DNA from 3 places in the Pseudoalteromonas sp. SG43-1 genome. Region 2 is predicted to be linked to each of the others. Evidence: predicted binding sites of a transcription regulator. Region 2 holds the regulator's gene; each other region holds the start of a gene.
The links. The regulator FliA, encoded in region 2, starts transcription of late flagellar genes. The targets are predictions, from matches to a motif close to CTAAAGNTNNNNNNNNNNNNGCCGATA.

Region 1 (6,962 bases), on a different contig from region 2:
TACCAGCAACACCTTTGAGTGTGTGAATGAGGCTATCGACATCTTTTATGTTTGATAATTTATCATTAAATAATCTCTCAAACCGCTTATCACTATCACTTATAAACTTAGTAATCTCTGTAAGTTGCTTACACTTAGAACCCCAAAGTGCTAATCCTTTTTCAAAATCTATATGCTGCGCTTTAGGATCGCTTTGCGATATAACCATTTCTTTTGCAATACCAAGCCCCAACACTTGCGCTATTTCTTGGTTAAGCTGGTTTATATCGACGGGTTTATTGGCAAAGCCATTCATGCCTGCTTTTTTAGCCGTAAGCTTATCTTGCTGTAATACGCTTGCTGTGAGTGCGATAATTGGCGTGTACTTAAGCTGCCTTTGGTTTTCTATTGCTCTTATTTTTTGTGCTGCTTGTATGCCATCACACAATGGCATATGTATATCCATTAATATGACATCAAAGTCTTGCTCTTCAAATACTTTAATCGCTTCAAGTCCGTTTGACGCTTTGGTAACTGAATGCTGATCTCGTGATAGAAGCAAAGACAGTAGTTCTGTATTTTGCTCTATATCATCAACTACTAGTACTCTAAGTGCAGGCAGTTGGGTGTGTAGACCATCAAAATAATCTATTTTAGATTCGTCACCTAAAGTAAGCGGCAATGAAAAGTAAAAACAGGTGCCTTTACCTAGCTCACTTACTAAGTTTATTGTTCCGCCCATAAGCTCTACAAGTTGTTTACTTATGGTTGTACCAAGGCCTGTACCACCAAAGCGGCGGGTAGTAGTGCCATCGGCTTGTTCAAAAGGTTGAAATACAGCTTGAATACGATCTTTTGCAATACCAATTCCGGTATCTTGCACTTCAAAAAACAGATGCTGATTTTGTGTCATGCCAACGGTGACCGTAACAGAGCCTTTTTCGGTGAACTTAATCGCGTTACCAATTAGATTAGTGAGTACTTGTCTGAGTCGATCTGGGTCGCCGTAGTACGTAGAACTTACTGATTCTTTAATATGGAGTTTAAGTTCTAAATCTTTCTTTTTAGCTTCTAGCCAAAAAGTAGAAATAATACTGTCTATCACTGGTTTTAAGCTAAAGTGGACTGGCTCAATGGTGAGCTTACCGCGTTCTAGTTTTGCAGAATCAAGAATTTCATTTAACAATCTTAGCAATGAACGCGCTGCATTATTTACGGTAACCAAGTGCTTTTGTTGTTCTTGATCAAGTGGGGTGTCCATTAATAGATCGCTAAAACCTATTATAGAATTCATTGGGGTGCGTATTTCATGGCTCATATTAGCCATAAAAGATTGCTTTGCATGAGCAGCTTCTTCAGCTTTAAATTTAGCTTGCTCTAGTTTTTCTTCATATTCTTTGCGTTCAGTAATATCGACTAAAACACCATCAATCCACTTTGGGTTGCCTTGAGCATCAAAGTCGATACTCCCTTTATCTAACAACCACAAAATTTTGCCATTTCTATGTCTAATTCGGTATTCAATAGAATATTGAGACTTTGCATCAACAGCTTTAGTGACTTCATCAACTATTTGTTTTTGGTCTGATTTCAAGACCAAGTCATTAAACTCGATACAATGCTCTGTAAACTCATTTGGGTTATACCCTGTAAGCTCAATTATATTTGGACTAATAAATAACATAGTCCAGTTGTCATCAAACTTACATCTAAACGCTACTCCGGGCATGTTATCGATAAGAGAGCGGTATTTTTGTTCTTTCTCTTCTAAACTTTGTTGCAAAGCGCGTTGTTCGGTCAAGTCGGTAATAAAGCCAACATATAAAGGGTTATGGCCCGGCTGATTTACTTCGCCTATACCTAAGCGAATAGGAAAAACATGTCCGTTCATGTGTTTTGCATATACATCACGGTTTATGCCTATTATTTTACCTTGATCAACATTGTGAGCATTTAAGAGGTATTCGTCGTGGTGCTTGGCAATGTTATCGTCCATTAGCATTTTTACGTTTTTGCCTTGAACTTGGTTTTCTTGCCAGCCAAAAATTTTACTAGCGGCTTCATTAAAACTTAAAATAATACCAGCATGGTCAATGGTAACAATGCCATCTATAGCGGTACCTAAAATAGCATTTAGACGGGATTCTTTTGCCGACTTCTCCTCAAGTAGCATGCGATAGCGAACCATACCATTTATTACACCAACCACGCTTGTAATCGCGATAGTTGCTGTGGCGACTGCAATGGCGATAAAAGTTAGTCCTGCGGTTGCATTAGCATCATCATAGATTAGTGGCGATGTAGCTACAAAACGTGTAGCGGCCATACCCATGTAGTGCATACCAGCAACAGCACACCCTAAAATAACAGCGCTAATTGAGTTATTTTGAAGAGGTGATAAAGAGGGTAAAAAACGCTCAAGATTAAAGCGACTGTAAAGGGCTATAAAGGAGAGGGCTACAGCAACAATGATTGATAACGCAAAAATCAATGGATCATATCTAAGTAAAGGAGCAAGATCCATTGCAGCCATGCCGCTATAATGCATAGTGCCAATGCCAGCTCCTAGTAACACGGAGCAAATCGACAATACTTTTAGATTCCCTTTACTATTTACTAGCATTGATACAGCGTACTGACATGCTATAAATGCTGGTATAAAAGAAAGGAGAGTGATTGATGGATCATAATCAATATTAGTACACAGTGAAAAGGCAAGCATACCAATAAAGTGCATACTCCAAATACCAGCCGAAAAAACAGTAGCAGCGGTCACATTTGCTAAACGTTGGTAGCTAGGAAATTGAGTTTCTTTTGCGAGCTCTATAAGCCGAATGGTGAAAAAGGCTGCAAAAATAGCAATTAGCAATGACATTGAAACTAATAGAGGATCGTAAACGCCATTAATGATTAAGCTAGGATCTTGGTCTGTGATAAAAAAAGCTGATAACATAATGGCTCAAAATATAATCTTTATTTATCAAGTTTAATCTAATTAATTAATAAATAAACTGTTAATTCAATGAAGTGATTAAAATAACGAATTTATTACTTTTAGTTTTCTTTTATTTATCAGGCATTAGTTTTTTAGTTGGTGTTTTTTATTCTAATGTATTGCCTGTCACAGGACTAAGTTAGATTTATATGGTCATATTTAAGTTTCTATCGAGTAACCTTAATAAAACTAATGAATTGGCTTAACTAAGCGAAAATTACACTTTATTTGGTTTTATTAATTGCTGGTGAATTTTCTCGTAGCAATATCATTAATGAGTATGAAAGTGTTTGAATATCAGTTAAAGAAAAGTATAAAACGTAAAACGGTTGCCATTAAAGTACATAACAAGAAGGTGACTGTATATGCCCCTCAGTTTGTTAGTAATAAACACATTCAAGAATGGCTTTTTGATAAGCAGGTGTGGGTAAATGCTCAATTAACTAAACAGCACAATATTGCTGATAACAGACAGAACCCGCTCAAAGACAAACAAATTTTAATCTTTGATAGCATTGAAAACATAGAATTTAAGCAAGGTACTAAGTCCGAAGTAATAAACAGTAACGACAGCTTGCTTATTACGCACTCTTCGCGCGTTAAAAATACTTCGCAAAAATATCAGCAACTTCTTGAAGAATATTTAAAAGAGCAACTAACTGCATATATAGAAATGCGTTTAGCGTACTTCTGCGCACAAATGGGTGAAGAGTTACCTACGAGTCTAAAAGTAGCTATTTATAAGCGAAAGTGGGGAAGTTGTAACAGTAAGCGAGAGCTAACATTTAATTTGCATTTAATTGGAGCGCCTTATCATGCTATTGATTATGTGATTGTCCACGAGTTAGCGCATTTACGTCACTTAAACCACAGTAAAGCTTTTTGGCAACACGTTGAGCGTTTTTTTCCTAATTATAAAGCATCATCAACATGGCTAAAGAAAAACAGCATGAGTTTACAATGGGTATTTTGAAGTTAACCTGAATATAGGAATATAGGAATATAGGAATATAGGAATATAGGAATAAAAAAGAAGTGGTGGAGGGAGCTGGATTCGAACCAGCGAAGGCTGAGCCGTCAGATTTACAGTCTGATCCCTTTGGCCGCTCGGGAACCCCTCCACACTATTTTTGTTACATTTGGCCCCACTTAACTTAGCGGTAAGAAAAGTGGTGGAGGGAGCTGGATTCGAACCAGCGAAGGCTGAGCCGTCAGATTTACAGTCTGATCCCTTTGGCCGCTCGGGAACCCCTCCAATGCAACGGCGCTGATAATAGCAAATTGCGTATTTAAGTAAAGAAAAAAGCTAAAGAAAATTGAAATAAAGCCGATAAATATCTATCAGTTACCACAATCGACTAAAGACTATGCAATTAGATGATTTGTTAATCACAGAGAGTCAGTTAAACAGTAGGCTCAATAATAGTGTGCATGAAAATCGCCGTGGCGAATTTTCTCTATTATTAGCGATGCTGTCACATGACGCACTCGACTTTAGCCAATTTCATTTACCAAAAACTGAAATAGATAATTTAGTTATAGAAGAAGAGGCATTAAGAAAGCAATTTGGCGCAGGTCCAAAGCAACTTTTAGCCCCTGATGAATACAATATGTTGGTTGGACAGTTTAATGCATCATTAATATCTCAAGAAGGAGAGCGCTGCGGTCTGACAAGTATTAAGTTAAGACAGTGCTTAAAGCCTGAACCACTTGCGATTAGAAATGATGATAAGCATATTCCACTTAATATAATAGATAACTGTGAGCTTGCTGTCAGAAGAAGAATTAAAAGCGAACAAACACAACTTGCTAATCCTCCTATAGATGCAGCTGCTTTTTACGACAGCCTTAATAATGATGCAATACATCAACCACTTCAGCTTATTGCGGTGTGATATATGATTGTAATAATCATCAGTTAATATATGCTTTATAACGGGCCTGCTTTATATATTTGCTAATAATTGATTTAATGAAAAAAAAGCATCCAAAAATTAAATGCAATTGCTATAATGGCGTCAAATGGTATGACATGAAATGCCATTATCATTAAACCAAGGTAATTAGGAACGTAATGAAGAAAACATTCACGCTAAATCACGAGAAAATCAAATACCCTCGTATGGTTGATGCTGCAAAGCACGAAGTGAAAAAATATTTGAAAAGAGAGCGTAATAAAACGCTACCTGAAGATGCTGACTATTGGGCATTTGACTGTAAGTTTGGTAACACAGCTGAAGATGCGCAAGTTGTGCACGTTGCTGAATTAAGTAACCAAATTGGCGAAATTGAAAAGCAAGGTTTGACCTCTTTCTACGTAGAGATTTTAGCTCGACCTGCTCAACGTCAGCAATTAGATTTAGATGATGACGAATAATACTTAACTAAATTAAGTATTCAAAGTTATAAAATGAGCCCAAGTGGCTCATTTTTTGTTTTTATGCAATAAAGATTTACTAAAAAGCATTTTTATTAGTAATCAACTAAGTAGAACTCCTGTTAACTAACATTTGCATAACAAAATGTGATGCTATAGGCTGTTTTTAATTAAAAAAACAAAACATTTTTACTATGCCAATAAATTACTCTGACCATCAATTAAAACTAAGTTTAAAGAATTCTAAAGTACTTATAGTTGACGATCAGTTATTAAGCTTAATCGTATTAAAAAAAATATTATCTGGGCATTTTAATGTGACAACAGCTGGAAGTGGTGAAGAAGCAATTGAAATTTGTAATGTAAATGTACCCGATATAGTCCTACTCGATATTAATATGGGTGGAATGAGTGGTATTGATACATGTTTAAAATTAAAAAATAATACTGAAACACAGGATATCCCAGTTATTTTTGTTACATCCTTTGAAAACGAAGAAGAAGAGTGTTGGGAAGCCGGAGCTGTTGATTTTATTAAAAAGCCGATTATAAAAGAAACACTATTTAGAAGGGTTCGTGCCCATATAACGTTAAAATTACAACACGACTTACTCAATCAAAAAGTATTTTTAGATGATTTAACTAAAGTATTCAATCGCCGTTATTTTGATGCACATTTTTCTAAAATGGAACGAAGCGCCTTACGAGAAAAAGTTGACTATGCACTATTACTCATCGATATAGATTACTTTAAGCAATACAATGATATCTATGGTCATGTGCAGGGGGATACGGTGTTAAACCTAGTAGCACAAACTATTACTAATAGTTTGCAAAGGCCAACCGATTTTGTTGCGCGTTATGGCGGCGAAGAGTTTGTAGTTGTTCTACCGCATACAAGCACTGAAGGTGCAATTTGTGTTGCTGATAAAATTAAACAAAATGTGGCCGATTTAGGAATATTACACAAATATTCAGAATATGATTTTGTGACTATTAGTATTGGCGGTGCAACCCTACAACCATACGTAAATAACAAAAACACGTTGCAGATCGCAGATGAAAAAATGTATGAGTCTAAAATGCAAGGGCGTAACAAAGTGTGTTTTTAAGTTTAGTTAGCTAATAAATCACTCTGCCACTTAAAAACACCTTTTAGGTGATAAATATTAAATAAGATTATTTATTACATGCTATGACATTTTTTGTACTTTTTATTGCTACCGCATGGGCAGTCATCATTTCTGCCTACTTTAATATCTTCAACAGGATATATAGTGCCATCTAAATAACGCCATTGAGTGTTTTCTTTAATAAACTGCGATTTTTCATGAAGCTCACAAAATAAGTTTTGATAAAAATATTGGGCTTTAAATTCTACAGTTCCAGTATCGCCATCATGGCTTGAGTCAATTAAATCAAGATTTATAAATCGACAGCTGTTAGCAAAATCATTGATTTCTTTAACCGGATTCTCAGCTTGTTTTTCTTTTGCGTAGGTTTGATAAACATATTTTGCATTTTTAATAACATAAGCGCTGAATCGTGAGCGCATAAGTTGTTCAGGAGTGTCAGCTTGCTTTACAAATAAGTGGAGCGGCTCGCAGCAAT
Region 2 (6,962 bases):
AATGGTGGTGACTCTGCCGGTAAAGTAATTGAAGCATTTGGCTCAGTTGTTATTGGTGGTAACTACGCTGTTGGTTTGGTTGTGTTTTTAATCCTGATCATTATTAACTTTGTAGTAATTACTAAAGGTGCTGGTCGTATTTCTGAGGTATCTGCGCGTTTCACCCTTGATGCAATGCCGGGTAAACAAATGGCAATTGACGCCGATTTGAACGCAGGCTTTATCAGCGCAGAACAAGCGCGTGACCGCCGCGAGGAAGTAACTCGCGAAGCTGATTTTTACGGCTCAATGGATGGTGCGAGTAAATTTGTAAAAGGTGATGCGATTGCAGGTATTGTTATACTAATCATCAATATTGTTGGTGGTTTATTTGTCGGTATGATCCAGCACAATTTGAGTTTTGGCAATGCAATGGAAGTATATACATTACTTACCATTGGCGATGGCTTAGTTGCTCAACTCCCTTCTTTACTGCTTTCAATTGGTACCGCGATTGTTGTAACACGCCAAAATGAGTCGCTCAATATGGGGGACCAATTTAAGAAACAACTAGGCAACGAAAAGTCACTCTTTATTGCATCTGGTATTTTGATCATCATGGGCTTAGTGCCTGGTATGCCGCATATTGCTTTTTTAAGTTTAGGTGCGTTACTGGGTTACTTAGCTTACTACACACAGCAAAGTAAATTAAAAGCTGCTGCGGCAGAAGCTGAAGAGGCCGCTAATGGCGGAAGCGTTGCAACGGGTGTTGCTAATAAACAAGAACAAAAAGAACTAGGCTGGGATGACGTTCAGCAGGTTGATGTAATTGGCTTAGAAGTCGGTTATAGATTAATTCCGTTAGTGGACCAATCACAAGGTGGTGAGCTACTTAATCGTATTAAGGGGGTGCGTAAAAAGCTTTCTCAAGAGCTTGGTTTTTTAGTGCCGCCGGTACATATACGCGACAACTTAGAGCTTGACCCTAACGCTTACAGAATAACACTAATGGGGGTTTCAACCGGTGAAAGCGAGCTTAAGCATGGCGACGAGCTAGCGATTAACCCAGGACAAGTATTTGGTCCAATTAAAGGGGTTGAAACAAAAGATCCTGCGTTTGGCCTTGATGCCGTATGGATCAAGCCTGATCAAAAAGATGAAGCACAATCACTAGGTTATACCGTTGTAGATTCAGCTACGGTAGTTGCCACTCATATTAGCCAGTTATTAACTAACAGTGCAGCGTTATTACTAGGGCATGAAGAAGTTCAAAACCTACTTGATATGCTTGCTAAAAGCCATCCTCGCTTAGTGGAAGGACTAGTACCTGATGTATTGCCATTAACTGCTATTGTAAAAGTACTACAAAATTTATTAAATGAAGGCGTGGCTATTCGCGATATGCGCTCAATTGTTCAAACCCTTGTTGAGTATGGCCCACGTAGTCAAGACCCTGATGTATTAACGGCTGCAGTGCGTATTTCACTGCGTAGATTAATTGTTCAAGATGCGGTGGGAATGTCATCAGAAATCCCTGTCATAACCTTGGCGCCTGAGTTGGAACAGATGTTGCATCAGTCATTACAAAATGCAGGCGATGAAGGTGCCGGTATTGAGCCAGGACTTGCAGAGCGACTTCAAGTGTCATTGACACAAGCGCATCAAAATCAAGAAATGGCCGGCGAACCTTCTATATTGCTAACGTCAGGAATGTTACGCACTGTGTTATCTCGTTTTGTTAAGTACACCATTCCAGGATTGAGAGTGATGTCTTATCAAGAGGTACCAGACGAAAGACAGATCAAAATTGTAAGCTCGGTAGGCCAACAATAAGATTTTAACAGGGGTTGAATCATGAAAATTAAACGTTTTTTTGCTAAAGATATGCGCACAGCACTTAAAGAAGTTAAAGATGAGTTAGGTGTTGATGCGGTTATTATGTCAAATAAAAAACTGGCTAACGGTGTAGAAATTGTAGCGGCAGTTGATTATGACAAAGCAGCCCCTAAAGTAGCAGCGCAACCACAACGCCCTGCAGAGCCGCGTACTCAGGCGCCACAACAAAGCATGCATAACTTTGTAAAACCAGAGCCACAGCGTGCCAAGCCTGAGCCTCAAGCAAAAGTTGCTGACAGCCTACAAGCATTATTAGAGCGTCAATCACCGCGTCCTCGTTCTCCTGAGCTTGCATCGATGTTTTCACAATCGGGTATTGATACTACTGATAACTATCAAGAACCTGATATGGGGCAGCGTACTAAAAATATGTTTGCTCCTGAAGTTGCTGCGCCAGTTCGTCCACAAACTCAAGCGGATAGCTTAGGTTTTGATGATTTAGACCGCGACTTTGATGATTTAGATAGCCCAGTAACCACTCGCCAACAAGCACCTAATAATGAAAGCGAAGAAATGACAACAATGCGTGAAGAAATGAACGCAATCCGTCAATTATTAGAACACCAAGTATCAGGCTTGATGCAGCAAGATATGGCGCGTCGCGATCCAACACGCGCTTGTATGGTTGACCGTTTAGTCGGTATGGGTATCGATAAAGAAGTAGCACAGCAAATGGCATGTTTTGTACCTGATGATGTGTCTCGTAAGCAAGGTTGGAAAGCATTGTTAACTATGGTCGAAGATCAAATGCAAACAACCAATAATGAAATACTTCGCCAAGGTGGTGTATATGCGTTAGTGGGTCCAACAGGTGTGGGTAAAACAACGACTGTTGCTAAGCTTGCAGCTCTAGGCGCACAAAAATATGGTGCCGATAAAGTGGCGTTAATAACCACTGATACATACAGAATTGGTGCTTATGAACAACTTGCAACATATGGTCGTATTATTGGTTGTGGTGTTAAGCAAGTTAAAGATGCTAATGAATTAGCTGAAGTTTTATATCATTTACGAAATAAACGTCTAGTATTAATTGACACAGCAGGTATGAGCCAGCGAGATTTACGTTTAACTGAGCAATTAAACACGTTAATGCGTAACCAACGTGTAGATATTCGCAGCTACTTAGTACTTAGCGCGACAGCACAAATTAATGTATTGCAAGAAACTGTACGTCACTTTAAAAAAGTACAGTTAAGTGGCTGTATTTTCACTAAGTTAGACGAATCATTAAGTTTGGGTGAGATTATTAGTATTGCGATTCAAAATCGCCTTCCAATAGGGTATCTTACTAATGGTCAACGAGTACCAGAGGATATTCGTGTTGCAAATGCTGAGAAACTAGTTAAAAAGGCTGAGCAATTATATTTAAAAAGAACAAAAGAACAACATTCAAGGCACCAAGCAGTGGCGCCAAGCACAGTAGGGATGTATGATTAACACAGTATTAGATCAAGCAAGCGGCCTGCGCAAAATGAGTCAAAACAATAACAACGGCGTAAAAGTTATCGCTGTAACCGGTGGTAAAGGTGGAGTAGGGAAAACAAATGTTTCTCTAAATACAGCTATTGCACTTGGGCAGCAAGGTAATCGAGTATTAGTGCTGGATGCTGACTTGGGTTTAGCAAACTGTGATGTGATGCTTGGTTTACGTGTAGAGCGTAACTTGTCACATGTCTTGTCTGGTGAATGTGAGCTTGATGAAATTTTAGTTGAAGGCCCTGCAGGAATTAAAATTGTACCCGCTACATCGGGTTCGCAAAGTATGGTTGAATTATCACCATCTGAGCATGCTGGGCTAATTCGTGCGTTTAGCGAATTGAATACCGAATTTGATATTTTAATTGTAGATACAGCTGCTGGTATTTCAGACATGGTACTGAGCTTCTCGCGTGCAGCGCAAGATGTAATGGTTGTTGTATGCGATGAGCCGACATCAATCACCGACGCTTACGCACTTATTAAAGTATTAAGTCGTGAGCACGGCGTTTATAAATTTAAAATTGTTGCCAATATGGTGCGCAGTATGCGTGAAGGCACTGAATTGTTTGCAAAGCTATCTAAAGTTACCGACCGCTTTTTAGATGTATCAATGGAGCTAGTAGCAACGGTTCCTTATGATGAAAATATGCGCAAAGCAACACGTCGTCAAAAAGTAATAGTAGAGCTCTTTCCAAATTCGCCAGCCGCTCTTGCGTTTAAAACGCTGGCAACAAAAGCAGTTAAATGGCCAATACCCAACCAACCATCTGGGCATTTAGAGTTTTTCATTGAGAAACTAGTAAACGGTTAATTATGACAACACTGGTGAATAGAGCTATGGGATATCAATCAACACAAAATTTAAATGTGATTGTTGAGAAGCATGCATCACTTGTTAAAAAAGTGGCATGTCATCTAATTGCTCGATTACCACCTAGCGTTCAACTTGATGATTTAATTCAATCAGGAATGATAGGCTTAATAGAAGCTTCGAAAAACTTTGATGCAACAAAAGGCGCAAGCTTTGAAACTTTTGCAGGTATTCGTATTCGCGGTGCTATGCTTGATGAAATGCGCCGTGGTGATTGGGCTCCTCGTTCAGTTCACCGTAAAAACAGGCAAGTTGCAGAAGCAATTACTGAGCTCGAAAGTAGTCTGAACCGCGAACCAACGGACATAGAAGTTGCTGAAAAACTTGAAATTTCGCTCAATGAGTACCATCATATTTTAAATGATGCGAATACGAGTAAAATATTAGGCATTGAAGACCTTGGTGTAGATGAGGATGTTATTACTCCTGTAGGCCAAGATTTAGCACAAGATAAACCTTTTAATAATGTTAAAAATGATAGGTTTAATGAGTCTTTGCTAAGTGCAATTAAGTCATTACCAGAGCGTGATGCAATGGTGCTTTCTTTGTACTACAACGATGAAATGAATTTAAAAGAAATAGGACATATACTCGATGTAAGTGAATCGCGTGTAAGTCAGATACATGGTCAGGCGATGATTAAGCTTAAAGCTAAAATCAATGACTGGATAAATTAGTAGTAAGTAAACAAAGGTTAATACCTCACTGGGGGATGTTTTGGATAAAAACATGAAAATTCTTGTAGTTGATGATTTTTCAACAATGAGACGCATTATAAAAAACCTGTTACGTGACTTAGGTTTCACTAACGTTCAAGAAGCTGATGATGGGTCTACAGCTTTGCCTATGTTGCAAAATCAAGTGTTTGATTTTGTAGTTACGGATTGGAATATGCCTGGAATGCAGGGTATTGATCTTTTAAGAGCAATACGTGCAGACGATAAGTTAAAACATATCCCTGTATTAATGGTAACGGCAGAGGCTAAAAAAGAACAAATAATAGCTGCAGCGCAAGCTGGTGTTAATGGTTATATTGTTAAGCCATTTACGGCTGGAACATTAAAAACTAAATTAGAAAAAGTATTTGAACGCTTAGGCTAATGATGGGGGAGAGGCTTATGCCAGCACCAGCTGCGCCTCAAATAACGTTAGAACAAGCTCGTCAGCTCGTTGTTTTTTTAGAAAATGATGAGCAAGACAAAGCAAATCAGTTGATTTTAGAGGCTGCATCTAAAGAGCAGTCTGAATTATTTGCTGAAGTTGGAAAGTTGACTCGTCAACTGCACGAAGCCCTTAAAAGTTTTGAGCTTGATACTCGCTTAACTGATATAACGACAGATGCGATTCCAGATGCTAAAAAGCGGCTTAATTATGTTATAGAAATGACAGAAAATGCGGCTAATAAAACAATGGATGCAGTGGAGGCCAGTTTACCTATAGCCCAACAGTTAGCGGACGAAATATCTCATATTAAACCGACATGGGATCGTTTAATGAGCCGCGAGATTGAGCTTGGTGAGTTTAAGCAACTTTGCCATAGCATCGATAAGTTTATGAACAACTCTCATCATAAGACTGATGAGCTTCAAAACTTAATGACAAATGTATTAATGGCTCAAGACTATCAAGACTTAACAGGTCAAGTTATTCGCCGTGTTATCGAACTTGTTAGGGAAGTAGAAGAAAGTTTACTGCATCTTTTAACTGCGTTTGCTGAACAAGACGACAGTAACAGCACCGCGAATAAAGTAGAACAACAAAAAATAAAAGAACCAGTTGCCACACAAACTTTAGCAGGTCCTGAAGGCCCTATTATTGATAAAGAATCGCGTAATGATGTTGTATCTGATCAAGATGAAGTTGATGATCTTTTATCAAGTTTGGGCTTCTAAGAGGAGAGTAACTGCATGTTTGAAGTCGATGAAGATATTTTACAAGACTTTCTTGTAGAGGCTGGAGAAATCCTAGAGCTTTTATCTGAACAGTTAGTTGAGCTGGAAAATAATCCAGAAGATACCGAGTTACTAAACGCTATATTTAGAGGTTTTCACACTGTAAAAGGTGGTGCAGGCTTTTTAGCTATGACAGAACTTGTTGATGCTTGTCACGGTGCTGAAAACGTATTTGATTTACTACGTCAAGGCGTGCGAACAGTCAACTCAGAGTTAATGGATGTTATTTTACAAGCACTAGACACCATTAATGAGATGTTTGCGACTATCCAAAACAGAGACAAGCCTGAACCTGCAGATCCTGAATTACTTCATACTCTTCATATCTTAGGTCTACCTCCAACAGAAGCCGAAGCCACTGAAGCCTCTTCACAAACAGAGGTTGAACAACCTCATAATGAAGTGGTGGATACACCGGTAGCTGATGATGAAGATCCGTTTGCATTTGATGAACTATTTAGCGGAGCGCCTTCGGTTAGCGATGCTGAAATAGATGAAATCACTGAAGACGAATTTGAAAGCTTACTTGATGAGCTGCACGGTAAAGGACAAGGTCCTGCAGTTGAAAAACCAGTAGCAAGTAGTAGTGATTTTAGTGGTGATATTACTGATGATGAATTTGACAGCTTATTAGACGAGTTACATGGTGTTGGCAGTTTTGGTGAAGTTACGAGCAAACCTGAACAAAATGATGCCAATAAAACACCTGTAGAATCTGCTATACCAGCTGTAAATACAGTTAATTCATCAGATGATGAAATTAGTGATGACGAATTTGAAGC
Region 3 (6,962 bases), on a different contig from region 2:
CATACCCAAAAATGCTTAAATTTTCTAAGGTTTGTTGATCTGCCTTTTCACTGCACAGTGCACCAAGTGTAATTGCACAATTAATTAAAGCTCCGGTTTTTAGCTTATGTATTCGCTCAAGCTCTTGTACGGTAATTACTTTATCTGTTGCTGCTATGTCAAGACCTTGTCCGCCTACCATGCCCTCAAGGCCTGATGCGTTGGCAAGCGTAGCAATCATTTTTACTTGTGTTTGCGACGAGCATGTAAATTTGTGATTCGCAATAAGCTCAAAGGCGAGTGTTTGTAGGGCATCACCGGCTAAAATTGCATTTGCCTCGCCAAATTCTATGTGGCAAGTAGGGCGGCCACGGCGTAAGTCGTCATCGTCCATAGCGGGCAAATCATCATGAACTAGCGAATAGCTATGGATACACTCAATTGCAGCTGCAAGTACATGTAAGTCTTGCTGGTTTGCACCGAGCATTTTACCTGTGGCATAAACTAAAAATGGACGTAATCTTTTACCGCCATTAAATAATCCATACTGGGTGGCGTTCTTGACTGTTTCTTCAGTATCGAGAGACTGTTTAAAATGCTGTTGTAAGGTCGCTACTACATCTTTTTGAGCACGTTCGATATAATTATTTATGCTCACAGCTATTCCATATCATTATCAAAATTCGTAAGAACTGACTTTTCGCCATTCCCCATCAAAATTGATACTTTTTGTTCTGCTTGCTGTAATTTACCTGATGAAGCACTTGCTAATGCAATTCCACGCTCAAATTGCTTTAACGATTGCTCAAGCGATAAGTCACCTTGTTCCATGTCACTAACGATTGTAGATAATTCTTCTAGTGCTTGTTCGAAACTTAAGTTTTCAGGTTTTTTAGTCGCCATCTTTATTTCAGCTTACATAATAAATTTAGGGGTCAATTTTAGGGGGAATGCTAAACTAGGTCAAAGGATGATATAGGTTTTTTACCTTTATAACGTTAAATTATATTTCAAGTGTATTAATAAAGCCTTAATAGCGGTCTGTTAGTTTAATAAATCAATTGATAATTAGGTAGCCCTTATAACTTGATCTAAAATAGTGCTAAAGGCTGCTTTTTATGTTTATTTATAAAAATGGCTTAAGCAATTCAATATGTTGCCGATAAGCAGTTAATAATAAAAGTTTATGATAAGGCCATTAAGCATGAAACTTCTGGAGGAAATGTGGATTTAGCAACCATAATCGGGATCCTAGGCGCAATTGGCTTAATTGTCATGTCTATGTTTATGAGTAGTAGCGGTGAAATGGCTATGTTTGCCGATGCTCCTTCTAGTGTAATTGTATTTGGTGGTTCACTTTTCATTGTTTTATCAAATTTCACCATGTCGCAGTTTTTGGGTATAGGTAAAGTTGTTGCTAAAGCGTTTATGTTTAAAATTGAAACGCCAGAAGAGCTTATTGAAAAAGCAGTAGAACTTGCTGATTCAGCTCGTAAAGGGGGGTTTTTAGCACTCGAAGAAGCTGAAATCCCAAATCCATTTATGCGCAAAGGCGTCGACATGCTTGTTGATGGCCATGACGCAGATGTTGTTCGCGCCACACTTCAAAAAGATATCTCTTTAACCACTACTCGACATGAAATGGGCGCAGGCTTATTTAAGTCATTAGCCGATATTGCACCAGCAATGGGAATGATTGGTACTCTAATTGGCTTAGTTGCAATGTTATCTAACATGGATGACCCAAAAGCAATTGGCCCGGCAATGGCGGTAGCGCTTTTAACAACTTTATATGGTGCGTTTTTAGCCAATGTTGTGGCAATTCCTATTCAGGTAAAACTTGAACTGCGTAAAGACGAAGAAGCTATGAATCAGCGTTTAATTTTAGATGCTATTTTAGGTATACAAGATGGCCAAAATCCAAAAGTTATCGAAGGTATTTTGAAAAATTACTTAGCTGAATCTAAACGCAAAGTAGATACCGAGGAGTAATTATGTCTGATCAAGAGTGCAAATGCCCACCACCAGGCCTACCAGCATGGATGGGAACGTTTGCCGATTTAATGTCACTGTTAATGTGCTTTTTTGTACTCTTGCTTGCGTTTTCAGAAATGGATGTACTTAAGTTTAAACAAATTGCGGGCTCTATGAAGTTTGCTTTTGGTGTGCAGAATAAAATTGAAGTAAAAGATATCCCTAAAGGTACCTCTGTTATTGCTATGGAGTTTACCCCAGGCAAACCAGAGCCAACCCCAATAGAAACCATTCAGCAACAAACAGTAGAAATGACTCAACAAATGTTAGAGTTTCAGGCTGGAGATGAAAGCTCAGCTGGCGGCAGGCAAGAACAACGCGGGGATAAACGTGGTGGCGAATCTCGTAGTACTTCTCAAGAGCAATCGTCAGAGCAAGCAACTTCAGCGGCCGATCAGGAACAAACTAACGAGCTCGTTAAAAAAATCGCGCAGCAGCTTGAAAAGCAAATAATAGATGGTGCAATTGAGCTTGAATCTTTAGGGCAGCAAATAATTATTCGTATTAGAGAGAATGGTTCATTTCCTTCGGGTAGTGCATTTTTACAACCTAAGTTTAAACCCATAATTCAAGATATTGGTGTACTGTTAAAAGATGTACCTGGCGAAATAACTGTATCTGGCCATACCGACGATTTTCAGGTATCGAATGAGCTATATATTAATAATTGGGACTTATCGTCAAAGCGAGCTGTAGCTGTAGCAAGCGAGCTGCAAACGGTGCAAGGGTTTGATAAAAACCGCATGATGGTAGTGGGGCGAGCTGATACTCGTCCACTTGTTCCAAACGATTCAAATGAAGATCGCCGAAGAAACCGTCGAGTAGAAATATCAATCCTGCAAGGTAAGGCTAAAGAGTCTGCTCCTATTGATGTGCGCTAAGTTATTGCTTGTGTTATATTTCACTATGTTTGTTTTGATTTAAGGTACTTGATTGCCTTAAGTATCTTGGCAATTTCGTCATTTTAGCTTACAGTACATTTCCTTAACATATGTAATGGAGTGCCTGTGAAAATAATCAATAAATATTGCGACATGCCGGGTAATGGTGATGGTACTGATGACGATAAAAAAACAAAATAGGGCAGAGTATTTTGCCTGAATGGTTTTTATATATTGTTAGTATTTTAAGCAAAAGCTGGGTTTTAATGCTAAGTCCGGCTATTTTTATATTTTTTGTATTTAAAGATCGCCTAGCCTTTCGATTCGTATTACTTACCGCAGCTTTTTTCCTCTTTGGTAACCTAACTGCTTCAAGCCTACGAGCGTTTGATGACATTTATATTTATCGTTATTTAGTTTGGGCGATCACAGATATTATTTGGATGGCACTTATAGCTTACTGGGGTATAAAGGATAAAGTTTATTTATGGCAATGTGTTATTGGGCAACTAGTTGTTATTGGCGCACCTATATTACAACTATTCCGATTAGTTGACCGCCATTTGTGGGATTTAGCTTACAGTACCGTTATTTATCAGACCCTAATGCCATTTATCAATATTGCCACGGTGGTTGTATGCTATTTACCTTTAATTATCCTTTTCACTAAGCAAGGTAGTGTAAAGTCAAAAATAGAAAACTCCCCACCTTCAAAATAGCTGTGCTAAACTACTGTTTATATAAACAGTGAGTGAGCGACTCCCATGAAACTCTACATTGCAGAAAAACCATCACTAGGCAGAGCAATTGCTGATGCCTTACCAAAACCACATAAAAAACATGATGGTTATATAGAAGTCGCTAATGGCGATTGTGTATCGTGGTGTATTGGGCATTTGCTAGAACAAGCAGAACCCGATGACTATGATGAGCGCTTTAAAAAATGGCAGTTTGAACACTTACCTATAATACCTGAACAGTGGAAGTTAAAAGCCAAAACCAAAACTCGCAAACAGCTCACTGTTTTAAAAAAATTAATTAAACAGGCCTCGCAACTTATTCACGCTGGCGATCCAGACCGTGAAGGCCAGCTACTAGTCGATCAAGTAATAGAAGAAGCCAAAATAAGTCAGGCTAAAAAGCAAAGTACGCAACGTTTACTCATTAGTGATTTAAATTTGTCCGCAGTAAAAAAATCACTGGGTACTATGCGTTCTAATCGAGATTTTATTCCGTTAAGTGTATCTGCTTTAGCGCGCTCTCGTGCTGATTGGCTATTTGGTATGAATTTAACGCGTGCATATACGTTAGCAGGGCAAAAAGCAGGGTTTGGTAATGTACTTTCGGTAGGGCGAGTACAAACCCCTATTTTAGGTCTTGTTGTTAATAGAGATAACGAAATAGCGAACTTTGTATCTAAGCCTTTTTACGATGTATTGGCGCATTTGCTTACTCCAGATAATCAACCATTCATAGCTAAGTGGGTTCCTAGTAAAGCATGTGAGCCACATCAAGATGAAGAAGGGCGAATACTTAACAAAGCTCTTGCAGAAAATGTTGCTTCACGTATTACAAAGCAAAGTGCTGAGCTTACTTCTCTCGACCAAAAACAAAAAAAGCAAAGTGCTCCATTACCTTATAATTTATCTGCACTACAAATCGATGCGGCTAAAGCATTTGGTATGCCAGCTCAAAAAGTATTGGATATTTGCCAAATACTTTACGAACGTCATAAATTAATAACTTACCCACGCTCAGATAATCGTTATTTACCCAAAGATCACCATCAAGAAGCATCTGCTATTTTAAAGGCAATAAGTGCAAATGGGGGGCAAAGCAGTGAATTAGTAAACGGGGCAGATGTGAAAAAGGGTAGTAAATGTTTTAACGATTCAAAAGTAGCTGCCCATCATGCCATTGTGCCTACGGCTAAGCAGTTAAAGTCAGCGAGTTTGAGCGGTGACGAAGCAAAGGTATATCAATTAATAAGCCGTCATTACTTAATTCAGTTTTATCCCGACTATATATATAACGAAACTAAAGCTGAGGTAATTATTGCTGGTGGGCTTTTTAAGGCAAATGCAAAGCAAGATGTAAGCTTGGGTTTTAAGGTGTTAATGGGTAAATCTGAATTAAAAGATGAAGCCTCGCTACCTCCTTTAACAAAAGGTATGCCTCTTTTTTGCGATAAAGGCGAAGTAGTCGAAAAGCATACATCACCCCCAGCTTATTTTACCGATGCCACATTATTGGCTGCGATGACGGGCATTAGCCGTTATGTTAAAGATCCACAAATTAAAAAAGTATTAAAAGACACTGATGGTTTAGGTACGGAGGCAACACGTGCGGGAATAATCGAGTTGCTATTTAAGCGGCGTTTTTTAAAACGTGAAGGTAAGTCAATTAGAGCGACCGAAACGGGGCTTGCTCTTATTAGCGTATTACCACAAGGTTTAGCGAGTCCTGATTTAACCGCAAAGTGGGAGTCGAGCTTAGGTGATATTGCACAGCAGGCAATGAGTTATCAGCAATTTTTACAGCCTTTACTTGCTGACCTAAATGGGTTTGTTCAATTAGCAGCAAACTGCGATAGCAATGCATTTGCGAAGTTACCAAAAAGCTCACCTAAAAAACGTTTTGCTAAACGAGGTGGAAAAGCGACCTTTAAAAAGTCGAGTTATAAAAAAAGCTCTGTTGCTAGTTAGCAACAGAGCTTTTTTATTAAACCATATTACTTAACCTGAACTCTGTTTGAGATAGATTTATTATCCAGAATTCAGGTTACTTATTAAATAAAGCAACAGCAGCGTTACTCATTGCTTTTATTCCAGTAGGAATAGCAACTTTATAATCTGGTGCAAATTTACTAGAGTGTAGAGAAGGGAGTACCTCAGCTGTTTTTATTGAATCTGCATATTGTGCTTGGTTTACGCCTCCTAGCCAAAAGAGGGTGATAGGGATATTTTCATCGGTGCGCCCGTATAGGCCAAAATCTTCACCCGCCATTACAGCTTGTGTTTCAAGTACATTAGTATCGCCAATTGCGCTGGCAATAGAATTTCTAACAATGTCTGTTTGTGCAGGGTTATTATAAGTAGATGGAATCGATTCATCTTCATGTACATATACTACAGGGTAGTTTGATTCATCCAATCCAGCGCTTTGTGCTATCCCAGCTGTAATACGTTTGATAGCAGCTATTTGAGCGCTTCTTACATCGGGGTTATAGCTTCTAAGAGTGAGTTGTAGTTTTACTTCATCCGAAATCACATTATGTTTTGAACCACCATGAATAGACCCCACTGTAATAACAGAAGGCTCAAGCGGTGAAAGCTCTCGGCTTGTGATTGTTTGCAAAGCAAGTACAGTGCGTGCAGCTATAACCACTGGGTCTATAGTTGTATGCGGATAAGCACCATGACCACCTTTACCTTTAATTGTAATATCGACAGAATCTACACTTGCCATCGTGTATTCATTTTTCATTGATACCTTACCAGCGGGGACGCTAGCGCTTACATGTAAAGCAATTATATGATCAGGTTTTGCAAATTTACTAAATAGTCCTTCGCTTAACATCGCTTTAGCACCCCCACCTACTTCTTCTGCAGGCTGTGCAACCATCATTAATGTACCTTGCCACTGTTTTTTATGAGCAATTAACTGCTCTGCAGTTCCAATAAAAGAGCTCATGTGGATATCGTGGCCACAGCCGTGCATTACACCTACTTTTGCACCGTGCTCATCTATTACTTTGACTTTTGAGGCATAGGATTTTCCTGTTTGCTCAATAATAGGTAAGCCATCAGTATCAGTGCGGATCATTACTGTCGGCCCCTCACCATTTTTATAAATACCAACTACTCCAAAGCCACCTACATTACTTGTTACTTTAAAACCCAGCTGAGTTAATCTATCTGCTATCTTTTTACCTGTTTTTTGTTCGTGATAAGAAAGCTCTGGGGATTGGTGTAAGTCGAGGTAAAACTTTTCAATAGCTGGCATGGCTTTGCTTAAATTCAAATCGAGTCCATTTGCTTGTACTAATGGGCTTGCTAATAAAAGTAT

Region 1: the regulator FliA is predicted to act here: its motif matches at 4,281-4,307, upstream of H5159_RS16035 (VC2046/SO_2500 family protein).
Region 3: the regulator FliA is predicted to act here: its motif matches at 1,118-1,144, upstream of pomA (flagellar motor protein PomA).

Annotation. Positions count from the first base shown of each region.
Region 1 is NZ_JACJFD010000025.1:33,680-40,641, reverse strand. Features, by position in the region: gene H5159_RS16055 (MHYT domain-containing protein) at 1-2,932, opposite strand, end outside; gene H5159_RS16050 (M48 family metallopeptidase) at 3,249-3,947, shown strand; tRNA gene H5159_RS16045 (tRNA-Tyr) at 4,011-4,095, opposite strand; tRNA gene H5159_RS16040 (tRNA-Tyr) at 4,145-4,229, opposite strand; gene H5159_RS16035 (VC2046/SO_2500 family protein) at 4,342-4,869, shown strand; gene H5159_RS16030 (DUF6172 family protein) at 5,049-5,351, shown strand; gene H5159_RS16025 (diguanylate cyclase) at 5,546-6,463, shown strand; gene H5159_RS16020 (YchJ family protein) at 6,538-6,962, opposite strand, start outside.
Region 2 is NZ_JACJFD010000007.1:47,791-54,752, forward strand. Features, by position in the region: gene flhA (flagellar biosynthesis protein FlhA) at 1-1,812, shown strand, start outside; gene flhF (flagellar biosynthesis protein FlhF) at 1,834-3,315, shown strand; gene H5159_RS07375 (MinD/ParA family protein) at 3,308-4,168, shown strand; gene H5159_RS07380 (RNA polymerase sigma factor FliA) at 4,195-4,905, shown strand; gene cheY (chemotaxis response regulator CheY) at 4,946-5,329, shown strand; gene H5159_RS07390 (protein phosphatase CheZ) at 5,347-6,120, shown strand; gene H5159_RS07395 (chemotaxis protein CheA) at 6,136-6,962, shown strand, end outside.
Region 3 is NZ_JACJFD010000034.1:1,596-8,557, reverse strand. Features, by position in the region: gene ispA ((2E,6E)-farnesyl diphosphate synthase) at 1-637, opposite strand, end outside; gene H5159_RS18605 (exodeoxyribonuclease VII small subunit) at 640-882, opposite strand; gene pomA (flagellar motor protein PomA) at 1,204-1,971, shown strand; gene H5159_RS18595 (flagellar motor protein MotB) at 1,974-2,894, shown strand; gene H5159_RS18590 (hypothetical protein) at 3,107-3,613, shown strand; gene H5159_RS18585 (DNA topoisomerase III) at 3,659-5,599, shown strand; gene H5159_RS18580 (M20 family metallopeptidase) at 5,676-6,962, opposite strand, start outside.